2 linked regions of the Metabacillus sp. KUDC1714 genome follow. The protein of the gene in region 1 interacts with the protein of each later gene in a pairwise test. Links are inferred from orthologs where the notes say so. Each region holds a gene or a part of one and is shown in the gene's direction. Other genes may lie near its edges.

Region 1 (5,631 bases):
TTAGCTAGACCAATACTCTAATATTGCACAAAAATTTGCACAGACTTAATTTATTTCATTGAATTTTATTAACTCATTTTACAGTCACTAGCCAAAAACGTTGATTTATCAATACTTATTTAACTCGATCCTATTACATTTAACTCTATTAATTTCCCACCCAATTTTGACAGGGTAGGGGTCGGGGGATTCAAATCTTTCTCGGATCATCATAACAGGCCCTTGGTAATCCTTGATTATCAAGGTTTTTTATATATAACAGAGTACTTGAATAACAAGTAACGATTTCTACCTTCCCATTTATCTCCTATAGCCAACCTTTCATTGTTTTTAATTCTTTTGTAGCGTGTTCATTGTTCTTATGGACTTTTTAGTTTTGGGTGACTTGAAAATGTAACCCTGTTTTGTATGAATTAATGCTTGTTTTACATGTGTTTTTCCTTCCCATAAGTTGATATGATCCCATTCTAGTGAACTCCTCGACGCATTCCTGTTGAAACTGAGGGAGTTTAAGTACAATGTTTCACAAATTAAAAGACGAGCTTCCCTTCCCTATCAGGGCCTCGGCTTTTCTTGTGATTAGATATTATTTAATGAGCAATCAGCATAATATACCTTCATTTTTCAGAATTTGCTTTATCGGGAATCACCTGATTTAAAATGCCAAGATAGTGCTTTTTATTTGTTGCAAATTTAGAGTTTTATAGCAGTTAAAACAATAACTTGTTACTTCTGGGTCCATTTGGGTAAATTAATTTAAATGAAAATGTTCAAAAGAAGGGAATGTAGCAAATGTTTGATTATACTGTAGCAACAAATAATAGTATAAAGGAAGCAATATCTAGTCTGGAATTAAGTCTAAAGGAAGAAAAGTTTGGGGTATTATGGATGTTTGATATTAAAGAAAAGCTACAAGAGAAAGGACTGGAGTTTGAATCAGACTATCTAGTTTTAGAAGTGTGTAACCCGTATGAAGCCGAGAGAGTATTGAAAGAAAATTTATTAGTTGGTTATTTTCTGCCATGTAAAATTGTTGTTTATAGTGACAATGGCAAAACGAAAATTGGAATGCCAAGACCTACTGCTTTAATAAATTTAGTAAACAATGAGGAAGTAAAAAAGCTTGCTAATGATATTGAGCTAAGATTAATTAATTGTATTAATAAAAGCATTCTAAGTTAAAAAAATCAATCATTCCAATCTTTCATTGTATTTTTACTTAGGGGTTATTATGTATGTACATATAAGAATGTAACAGAGTGATTTATGAAAATTTATATTGTGCACGAAGTATTAAAGATTTGTGGTTTGTTTTTTCTTATAAAGTTGCTTATAAAAAAGAAATTAAGAGGATGTTGACAATATACCCTACACGGTATATTATGAATCATGTAAGTTGTTCCTTTTGCTACAAATTAGGGAGGAGCCTTTCACATGGTAATATTCTATTTATTTGTGCTAATAAGTATCAACCATTTCTTATTTATAAGGTATTATCCCATTTATGGATTACATGTTATTGATAAGAAAGAGATTGAGATAAATAATCATTTTGCTATTGATATAAGGGATTATAACGAAGCCTATAAGGATCCGGTATATCCAGGAATCAATATTCCAATTGCATACCTTAAAAGATACTACAGTGAAATTCCCAATAATGACCTAGTAGTCGTTGCCTCAAATTGTATGGAAAGAAATGTTGGGGTTCGAATCCTTCGTAAAAAGGGCTTTAAGGTTATTGGATATACAATTCCTTCCCAAAAGAAAATAGTAAATGAAAAACAAATAAGTACAGAAAGTTATTGTTAAAGGAGGAATTGAAGATGGAGTATAATGATCAAATGAAAAATAGAGTAAAGCGTATTGAGGGACAACTTAGAGGTATTTTAAGAATGATGGAAGAAGGAAAAGATTGTAAGGAAGTCATCACACAGTTGTCTGCAGCAAGAACTGGAATTGATCGAACAATCGGTGTTGTTGTCAGTTCCAATTTAGTAGAATGTGTTCGTAATGCTGAGGAAACTGGAGAACACAGTACAGAAGAATTAGTGAAAGAAGCAGTGAATTTACTTGTTAAGAGTAGATAATCAAAGGGTTGACACCCTCTTTCATTTATACTAATATATACCCGTAGGGGTAGAGGTAATTAAGATTAGGAGGATTAATCAATGAATATTGATAAAGTTTTAGATGCAAAAGGTTTAGCATGTCCAATGCCAATTGTTAAAACAAAAAAAGCAATGAATGAGTTAGAATCGGGTCAAGTATTAGAAATTCATGTTACTGATAAGGGTGCAAAAAATGATTTAACTGCTTGGGCTAGATCAGGTGGTCATGAATTTTTAAAACATGAGGAAGAAGATCAAATACTAAAATTCTGGATTAAAAAAGGGTAAAAAATTTAATGAATTATATACCTGTAGGGGTAAATAGAGGAGGAACTACTGTGACAGACAAGAAGAAGACAACGATTGTATTATTCAGTGGTGAATATGATAAGGCAATGGCTGCTTATATAATTGCGAACGGTGCAGCTGCCTATGATCATGAAGTAACGATCTTTCACACATTTTGGGGATTAAATGCTCTGCGTAAAGATGAAAATATTCAAGTGAAGAAAGGTTTTATGGAAAAGATGTTCGGCAAAATGATGCCTAGAGGGGCAGAAAAAATGGGATTGTCAAAAATGAACTTTGCTGGTTTCGGTCCAAAAATGATCAAAGATGTTATGAAGAAGCACAATGCCTTGCCTCTTTCGAATTTAATTGAAATGGCACAAGAACAAGATGTGAAATTAGTAGCATGTACGATGACAATGGATTTACTCGGTCTTCAAGAAGAAGAACTTTTAAATAATATTGAGTATGCAGGTGTTGCTGCATACCTTGCAGATGCAGAAGATGGAAACGTGAATTTATTCATCTAAGTAAGTTAAATAGGGGGATACTCCCCTAAGTATTTAAGGAGGATATATATGGAATACATTAACTATTTAGTTATTGCCCTTTTCATTTTTCTCATTCTGAACCGAATCATTCCAGTTAAAGGTATAAGACATATCTCAACAGTTGAATTGAAAAATGAACTAAAAGATAAGAATAAGCAATTTATAGATGTCAGAACGCCTAGTGAATTTAAAGGGAATCGTATTAAAGAATTTAAAAATATTCCACTTCATGAACTCGGCCAGAAAGCTGAGAAGGCATTATCAAAAGACAAAGAAGTCGTTGTGATTTGTCAAAGTGGCATGAGAAGTCAAAAGGCTAGTAAAATACTGAAAAAATTAGGTTATACAAATGTGACAAATGTAAAGGGCGGTATGGGCGCTTGGAGATAAAAGGAGGCTATTAAAAATGAAACAATTTACGGCAAAAGAAGTAGAAAACATGTTAATTCAAGGTCAAAGTGTAAACATCATTGACGTGAGAGAAGTGGAAGAGGTAGAAGCTGGGAAGATTCCTGGTGCCTTTCACATTCCATTAGGATTATTAGAATTTCGAATGAATGAACTAAATAAATCAAAAGAATATATCATGGTTTGTCGTTCTGGTGCAAGAAGTGGTCGTGCTTACCAATTTCTTGAAAGCCATGGGTACAATGTAATTAATATGACTGGTGGAATGCTTGACTGGGAAGGCGAAACAAACTAATTTTTTTTAAAAATAATTATACCCCAATGGGTAATTAGGAGGATCTTTATAATGAACTCATTAAAAACAGATTTATTAGTGGATGCGAAAGGATTAGCGTGCCCAATGCCAATTGTCAGAACAAAGAAAGCGATGAATGAAATCGAAGCAGGGCAGGTTTTAGAGGTTCAAGCAACAGATAAAGGTTCAAAGGCTGATATTCAAGCTTGGGCAAAAAGCTCTGGTCATCAATATTTAGGTACACTTGAAGAAGACGATGTTCTTAAGCATTACCTACGTAAATCTTCAAATGAAGAAACTGTTGAAAGAAAACATCCATATGTAACAAGTAACGAAGAACTTGAGAAAAAATTAGAAGCTAGAGCAAACATTGTTGTGTTAGATGTAAGGGAATCTGCCGAATATGCATTTAACCATATTCCAAACGCGATTTCGATTCCGTTAGGCGAATTGGATGAGCGTGTAAGTGAATTGGATAAAGATGATGAAATTTATGTAGTGTGTCGAACTGGAAGTCGTAGTGATCTCGCGTCTCAAAAATTAGCTGAAAAGGGTTTTACGAAAGTAAATAATGTTGTACCGGGTATGATTGCTTGGTCAGGAATAACGTCCACATAAATAAGTAAGGAAGAAATCTATATTATTGAAGGAATAGAAGTTGGCGGAGCTGTAACATTTTTAGAATTTGCAAGTGATGTGGAAGTACCACTTACTTTCTAAATACCAATTATTTTTTTAAACTCAAATATACCATAGGGGGTAATTAGGATGACTGTTAAAGCTATGACTTCAAAAAAAGTAACAAGAAAGGTATTTAATAAAGAAGCATTATTTATTCTTGATGTTCGTAATGAAGGAGATTTTCAAGACTGGAAGATAGAAGGAGAAAATTTTGCTTATCTAAATATCCCATATTTTGAATTGCTAGATGGTGTTGAAGAAATTTTAGAAAAGATTCCATCTGATAAAGAAGTATTAGTTGTGTGTGCGAAAGAAGGCTCTTCTGTCATGGTAGCTGAAATGCTTTCTGAACAAGGTTTAGATGTTTCTTACTTAGAAGGCGGAATGAAGACATGGAGTGAACACTTAGAGCCTGTGAAAATTGGCGATTTTAAAGAAGGCGGGGAAATTTATCAGTTTGTACGTATTGGTAAGGGCTGTTTATCATACATGGTGGTTTCAAATGGAGAAGCGGCAATTATTGATGCAACTCGAATGACTTCTACTTATCTAAACTTTGCACAAAAAATAGGGGCAAACATTACTCATGTATTCGATACTCACCTTCACGCTGACCATATTTCAGGTGGTAGAGTGATTGCTGCTCATACAGGTGCAACATACTGGTTGCCGCCAAAGGATGCAACAGAAGTATCGTTTGAATATAGTCCACTAGAAGGTGGCAATACCGTAACAATTGGAAATACAGACATTGATATTCATGCATTATACTCACCAGGTCACACAATTGGTTCAACTTCATTTGTTGTTGATTCTTCATACTTATTAACAGGAGATATTCTCTTTATAGATTCAATAGGAAGACCAGATCTAGCAGGGATGGCTGAAGATTGGGTTGCAGATTTAAGAGAGAGTTTATATAAACGCTATAGAGAACTGTCAGAGGACTTAATAGTTTTACCTGCTCATTTTATGATCATTGATGAGTTGAATGAAGATGGAAGTGTAGCAGAAAAATTAGGTACTTTATTTGCGGAAAATCATGGTTTAAACATTGTAGATGAAAATGAATTTAGAAAACTTGTTACAGAAAATTTACCACCGCAACCAAATGCATATCAAGAAATTCGTGAAACAAATATGGGGAAAATCACTCCAGATGAAGAAAAGCAACGAGAAATGGAAATTGGACCTAACCGTTGTGCGGTTCGCTAACTATATATAAATTTTTAGGGGGTAATTGAGATGGAAGCAATAAAAGTATTAGATGCAAAAGGATTAGCATGTCCAATGCCAA
Region 2 (5,851 bases), 970 kb from region 1 along the record:
TGAACTTTTTATGTTTAATGTTAACACAGGATTTTCTTTAAATAATTTATTAACTGGATTGCTTAACATGGAATCTGATATTGCTAATACAGAGGAACAAAATGTTTTTAAAGCTAGTGATGTACCACAATGTGATCGATGTAAAATGACCTTACATCAGTTTAAAAAGGTTGGAAGATTTGGCTGTTCAAATTGTTATCCTACTTTTAAAAATCATATAACCCCAATACTTAAACGAGTTCATGGCGGGAACACTGTTCACTCAGGAAAAATCCCTGAGCGAATAGGGGGAGATATTCATATCCGCAAGCAAATAGATGAGCTGAAAACTAAAATTCATGAATTCATTGTACAGGAAGAGTTTGAGCAAGCTGCTAAAGTAAGAGATCAAATAAGATCTCTTGAGAAAAGGATAAGTAGCTTTCATGAGGAGGGATCATAATCATGTCACTCCAAAATTTTATGAATAAGGCAATGAGTGCTTGGATGAGTCAAGAAGGACCGGATTCGGACATTGTATTAAGTAGTCGGATTCGCTTAGCACGTAATATGGAACAGTTTAAATTTCCTACAGTTTCTACAAATGAAGAATCACAAGAAGTTCTTAACTTCTTTGAAACAACATATGCAAATAAAACATTTCAGGAAATTGGTCAGCTGGAGCTGCTTAAGATGAACGATATGCAGCCCATTCAGAAAAGGGTTTTAGTAGAAAAGCATCTAATAAGTCCTAATCTAGCTGATAACTCTATTTATGGTGGATGTTTACTTTCTGAAAATGAGGAAGTTAGCATAATGTTAAATGAAGAGGACCATATCCGGATTCAATGTTTATTTCCAGGATTTCAACTTGAGGAAGCGTTGGATATGGCGAACAAGTTAGATGATTGGATTGAAGAAGAGGTAGACTACGCTTTTGATGAAAGAAGGGGATACTTAACCAGTTGTCCTACGAATGTGGGGACTGGATTAAGGGCATCGGTCATGATGCATTTACCTGCATTAGTACTTACCCAAAAAGTTAATAGAATTATCCCAGCAATTAATCAGCTTGGATTAGTAGTAAGAGGCATATATGGTGAGGGTAGTGAGGCCATCGGCAACATTTTTCAGATTTCAAATCAAATAACATTAGGTAAGTCTGAGAAAGATATTGTTGAAGATCTTATTAGTGTGGTTCAACAATTAATTACCCAAGAAAGAGCTACTCGTGAAGCTCTTTACAACTCATCCCAAAACCAGCTAGAAGACAGAGTGTATAGATCATTCGGAACTTTGACTTATAGCCGAATAATTGAATCGAATGAGACAGCAAAATGTTTGTCTGATGTTAGATTGGGAATTGATTTAGGAATTATTAAAGATATATCTCGTAATATTCTCAATGAACTTATGATTTTAACTCAACCTGGATTTTTACAACAATATTTTGGTGGACCATTACGTCCAAATGAAAGAGATGTTCGCCGAGCTGCTTTAATAAGAGAGCGGCTAAACTTAGAAATGGAACGTAATAAATGGATGGAGGATGATGAATCATGATGTTTGGAAGATTTACAGAGCGCGCACAAAAGGTACTTGCTTTAGCACAAGAAGAAGCAGTTCGTTTAGGACATAACAATATAGGTACAGAACATATTTTACTGGGGCTAGTTAGTGAAGGTGAAGGGATTGCAGCTAAGGCTTTACTTGCATTAGGACTAGGCCCAGAAAAGATCCAAAAAGAGGTAGAAGGTTTAATTGGAAGAGGTCAAGATGCTTCTCAAACAATCCACTACACACCTAGAGCTAAAAAAGTAATTGAACTATCAATGGATGAAGCAAGAAAGTTAGGTCATTCTTATGTAGGAACAGAACATATTTTGTTAGGACTTATACGTGAAGGTGAGGGTGTTGCGGCAAGAGTCCTTAACAATCTAGGTGTAAGCTTGAATAAAGCAAGACAACAGGTTCTTCAGCTATTGGGCAGTAATGAAACATCTTCAAATCATCAAGGTGGAGGTATGACCAATGCTAATACACCTACACTTGATAGTCTTGCAAGAGACTTAACTTCGATTGCGAGAGAAGGAAGTTTAGATCCAGTTATCGGGAGAAGTAAAGAAATTCAACGTGTTATTGAAGTATTAAGTCGCCGTACAAAAAATAACCCAGTCTTAATTGGTGAGCCAGGTGTTGGTAAAACAGCAATAGCAGAGGGGCTAGCTCAACAAATCGTTCAGAATGAGGTTCCTGAAATCTTACGTGATAAGCGCGTAATGACACTTGATATGGGTACTGTAGTTGCTGGTACAAAATACCGTGGTGAATTTGAAGATAGACTTAAAAAAGTGATGGATGAAATCCGCCAAGCTGGTAATATTATTCTATTTATCGATGAGTTACACACATTGATTGGTGCTGGTGGTGCAGAGGGAGCAATCGATGCTTCTAACATTTTGAAACCTTCATTAGCTAGGGGTGAATTACAGTGTATTGGTGCAACTACACTTGATGAGTACCGAAAATACATTGAGAAAGATGCTGCATTAGAACGTAGATTCCAACCAATTCAGGTCGATGAGCCAACAGCTGAAGAAAGTGTTCAAATCTTAAAAGGCTTGCGTGACCGCTATGAAGCGCATCATAGAGTATCGATTACAGATGAAGCAATTGATGCTGCTGTAAAATTATCTGATCGTTATATTTCTGATCGCTTCCTACCAGATAAAGCGATTGATTTAATTGATGAGGCTGGCTCAAAGGTACGATTACGTTCATTCACGACACCACCAAACTTAAAAGAGCTAGAACAAAAGCTTGATGAAATCCGCAAAGAAAAAGATGCTTCTGTACAAAGTCAGGAGTTTGAAAAAGCGGCATCCCTACGTGATACGGAGCAAAGATTACGTGAACAGCTTGAAGAAACGAAGAAAACATGGAAAGAAAAACAAGGTCAAGAGAATACTGAAGTAACAGTCGAAGACATTGCGATGGTAGTCTCCAGTTGGACCGGTGTTCCAGTTTCAAGATTAGCACAAACAGAAACAGATAAGCTGTTAAATATGGAGAGTCTTTTACATTCAAGAGTTATTGGTCAAGAAGAAGCTGTAGTTGCTGTAGCAAAAGCAGTTCGTCGTGCACGAGCTGGGTTAAAGGATCCTAAACGTCCAATTGGATCATTTATTTTCTTAGGACCAACAGGTGTAGGTAAAACTGAGCTTGCTAGGGCATTGGCAGAATCAATTTTCGGTGATGAAGATTCGATGATTCGCATCGATATGTCAGAGTATATGGAGAAGCACTCCACTTCTCGTTTAGTTGGTTCACCTCCTGGCTATGTAGGTTATGAAGAAGGTGGTCAATTAACTGAAAAGGTGAGAAGAAAGCCATACTCTGTTGTGCTTTTAGACGAAATTGAAAAGGCTCATCCTGATGTTTTTAACATCCTTCTGCAGGTATTAGAGGATGGAAGGCTAACAGACTCTAAGGGGCGTACAGTAGACTTTAGAAATACAATTTTAATTATGACATCTAATGTTGGGGCAAGTGAGTTGAAGCGTAATAAATATGTTGGATTTAACATTCAAGATGAAACTCAAAATTACAAGGATATGAAAGGCAAAGTAATGAATGAGTTAAAACGCGCATTCCGACCTGAGTTCATTAACCGTATTGATGAGATTATTGTATTCCACTCATTAGAAAAGAAACATTTAAAAGAAATTGTTTCGCTAATGTCTGACCAATTAACAAAACGATTAAAAGAACAGGACCTATCATTAGAGTTAACAGACTCTGCTATAGAAAAAATTGCAGATGAAGGAATTGATCTTGAATACGGTGCTAGACCGCTCCGTCGTTCTATTCAGAAAAATGTTGAAGATCGTCTTTCTGAAGAATTATTAAGAGGTAATATTAATAAAGGTCATAAGATAATTCTAGATGTAGATAATGGTGAATTTGTTGTAAAAACAACTGAAAAAGAAGAAGTTAAAACTAAATAACAAGACTGTAAGTTGAGGCATACCGCGTAAAGTGTGCCTCACTTTCTTTATATAAATAAAAAGTTAAAATTTTTATATAAAGTTATCATTTATAGCTTCAGTGCTGAGTTCTTACATTCCCATGTACATCCTATTGTGTTGGGACAGACCTAGGCACTTGCACTTTCTAATAATGCTCCTCAAAGTCTCCATTATTTCTTATAATTAAGGATAGGAATCATAATTAGCTTGACTACTTGGTATCTATAAGAGAGGAACACGTATATGGCTAAAACGAAGGTAAAGTTTATTTGTCAAACATGTGGATATGAATCACCTAAATGGATGGGGAAATGTCCGGGTTGTGGTGAATGGAATACAATGACAGAGGAAGTTTTAAAGCCTACTTCACCTCGGAAGGCGGTTTTTGCTCATTCCACCCAAACGGTACAAAAGCCTTCTCCGATTACAAATATAGAAACAACCCAAGAACCAAGGATTTTTACAAATCTAAAAGAATTTAACCGTGTCTTAGGAAGCGGTATTGTTAAGGGCTCCCTTGTATTAATTGGTGGAGATCCTGGGATTGGCAAGTCTACACTTTTACTGCAAGTATCATCACAGTTAGCTGAAAATGGAAATGATGTATTGTATATTTCAGGAGAAGAATCAGTAAAACAAACAAAACTAAGGGCTGACCGCTTAGGGGTTAAAGCAAATAAACTATTTGTTTTGTCTGAAACAGATTTAAGTTTTATTTCAAGGGCGATTGAAGAAACAAACCCTGCATTTGTGGTTGTCGATTCAATCCAAACAGTATTCCATAGCGAAATAAGCTCTGCTCCTGGAAGTGTGTCACAGGTAAGAGAATCTACTGCAGAACTTATGAGAATTGCGAAAACAAAAGGTATTGCCATCTTTATTGTGGGTCATGTAACGAAAGAAGGGTCAATCGCTGGACCGAGATTATTGGAACATATGGTTGATACTGTTCTATATTTTGAAGGAGAAAGACATCATACGTATCGTATATTACGTGCTGTAAAGAATCGGTTTGGTTCAACAAATGAAATGGGAATATTTGAGATGAAGGAATCTGGTCTAGAAGAGGTGCAAAATCCCTCAGAAATATTTCTAGAAGAAAGATCAAAAGGCGCAGCTGGTTCAACTGTTGTAGCTTCAATGGAGGGAACGAGACCTGTTCTTGTCGAGATTCAAGCCTTAATTTCACCAACTAGCTTCGGTAACCCTAGAAGAATGGCAACAGGAATTGATCACAACCGTGTACCTTTATTAATGGCAGTTTTAGAAAAACGAGTTGGCTTGCTTCTTCAAAATCAAGATGCGTATTTAAAAGTTGCTGGTGGAGTGAAGCTTGATGAACCTGCTATCGATTTAGCAGTTGCTGTAAGCATTGCATCAAGTTTTAAGGATGCACCCCCAAAACCAACTGATGTCATTATTGGTGAAGTGGGGTTAACTGGTGAAGTCCGTAGAGTTTCTAGGATTGAACAAAGAGTAATGGAGGCAGCAAAGCTTGGTTTTAAAAGGGCGATTATTCCAGAGGCAAATATAGGTGGATGGAACCCTCCAGATGATATCGAGATTATTGGAGTGAAGAATGTAGCGGAGGCTCTCCATAAAACGTTAGGAGGATAGTACATGACAAAGATAGAGAGTATATCAGGTGAACGGACGTTAAATGAAATTTTACAATTCGTTGCACCTGGAACACCAATAAGGGAAGGAATTGAGAATGTCTTACGTGCTAAAACAGGTGGTTTAATTGTTGTTGGTCACAACGAAAAAGTAAAAGAAGTTATTGATGGTGGCTTTTCTATACAATGTTCATTCTCCTCGGCACATTTATATGAGTTAGCAAAAAT

Evidence for each region.
Region 2: the proteins of HUW50_RS14470 (region 1) and clpC interact in binary tests that used the Escherichia coli proteins (3 or more experiments, as listed by UniProt). The link is inferred for Metabacillus sp. KUDC1714 from one-to-one orthologs.

The regions. Positions count from the first base shown.
Region 1 is NZ_CP055263.1:3,039,137-3,044,767, forward strand. Bases 882-3,785 are described here. They hold HUW50_RS14470 (sulfurtransferase TusA family protein), read left to right. Parts: upstream 882-2,171; coding sequence 2,172-2,399; downstream 2,400-3,785. Other genes in these bases: HUW50_RS14455 (DUF302 domain-containing protein), read left to right, coding at 882-1,182; HUW50_RS14460 (rhodanese-like domain-containing protein), read left to right, coding at 1,435-1,812; HUW50_RS14465 (metal-sensitive transcriptional regulator), read left to right, coding at 1,827-2,090; HUW50_RS14475 (DsrE/DsrF/DrsH-like family protein), read left to right, coding at 2,450-2,929; HUW50_RS14480 (rhodanese-like domain-containing protein), read left to right, coding at 2,978-3,340. Also shown: more of HUW50_RS14455, read left to right, coding at 793-881; more of HUW50_RS14490, read left to right, coding at 3,786-4,271; HUW50_RS14495 (MBL fold metallo-hydrolase), read left to right, coding at 4,422-5,549. UniProt on the Escherichia coli protein: Involved in thiosulfate metabolism.
Region 2 is NZ_CP055263.1:2,066,414-2,072,264, forward strand. The notes cover bases 1,139-4,262. They hold clpC (ATP-dependent protease ATP-binding subunit ClpC), read left to right. Parts: upstream 1,139-1,538; coding sequence 1,539-3,986; downstream 3,987-4,262. Other genes in these bases: HUW50_RS09760 (protein-arginine kinase McsB), read left to right, coding at 1,139-1,542; radA (DNA repair protein RadA), read left to right, coding at 4,251-4,262. Outside these bases: HUW50_RS09755 (protein-arginine kinase activator protein McsA), read left to right, coding at 1-442; more of HUW50_RS09760, read left to right, coding at 445-1,138; more of radA, read left to right, coding at 4,263-5,624; DNA integrity scanning diadenylate cyclase DisA, read left to right, coding at 5,628-5,851. UniProt on the Escherichia coli protein: Part of a stress-induced multi-chaperone system, it is involved in the recovery of the cell from heat-induced damage, in cooperation with DnaK, DnaJ and GrpE. Acts before DnaK, in the processing of protein aggregates.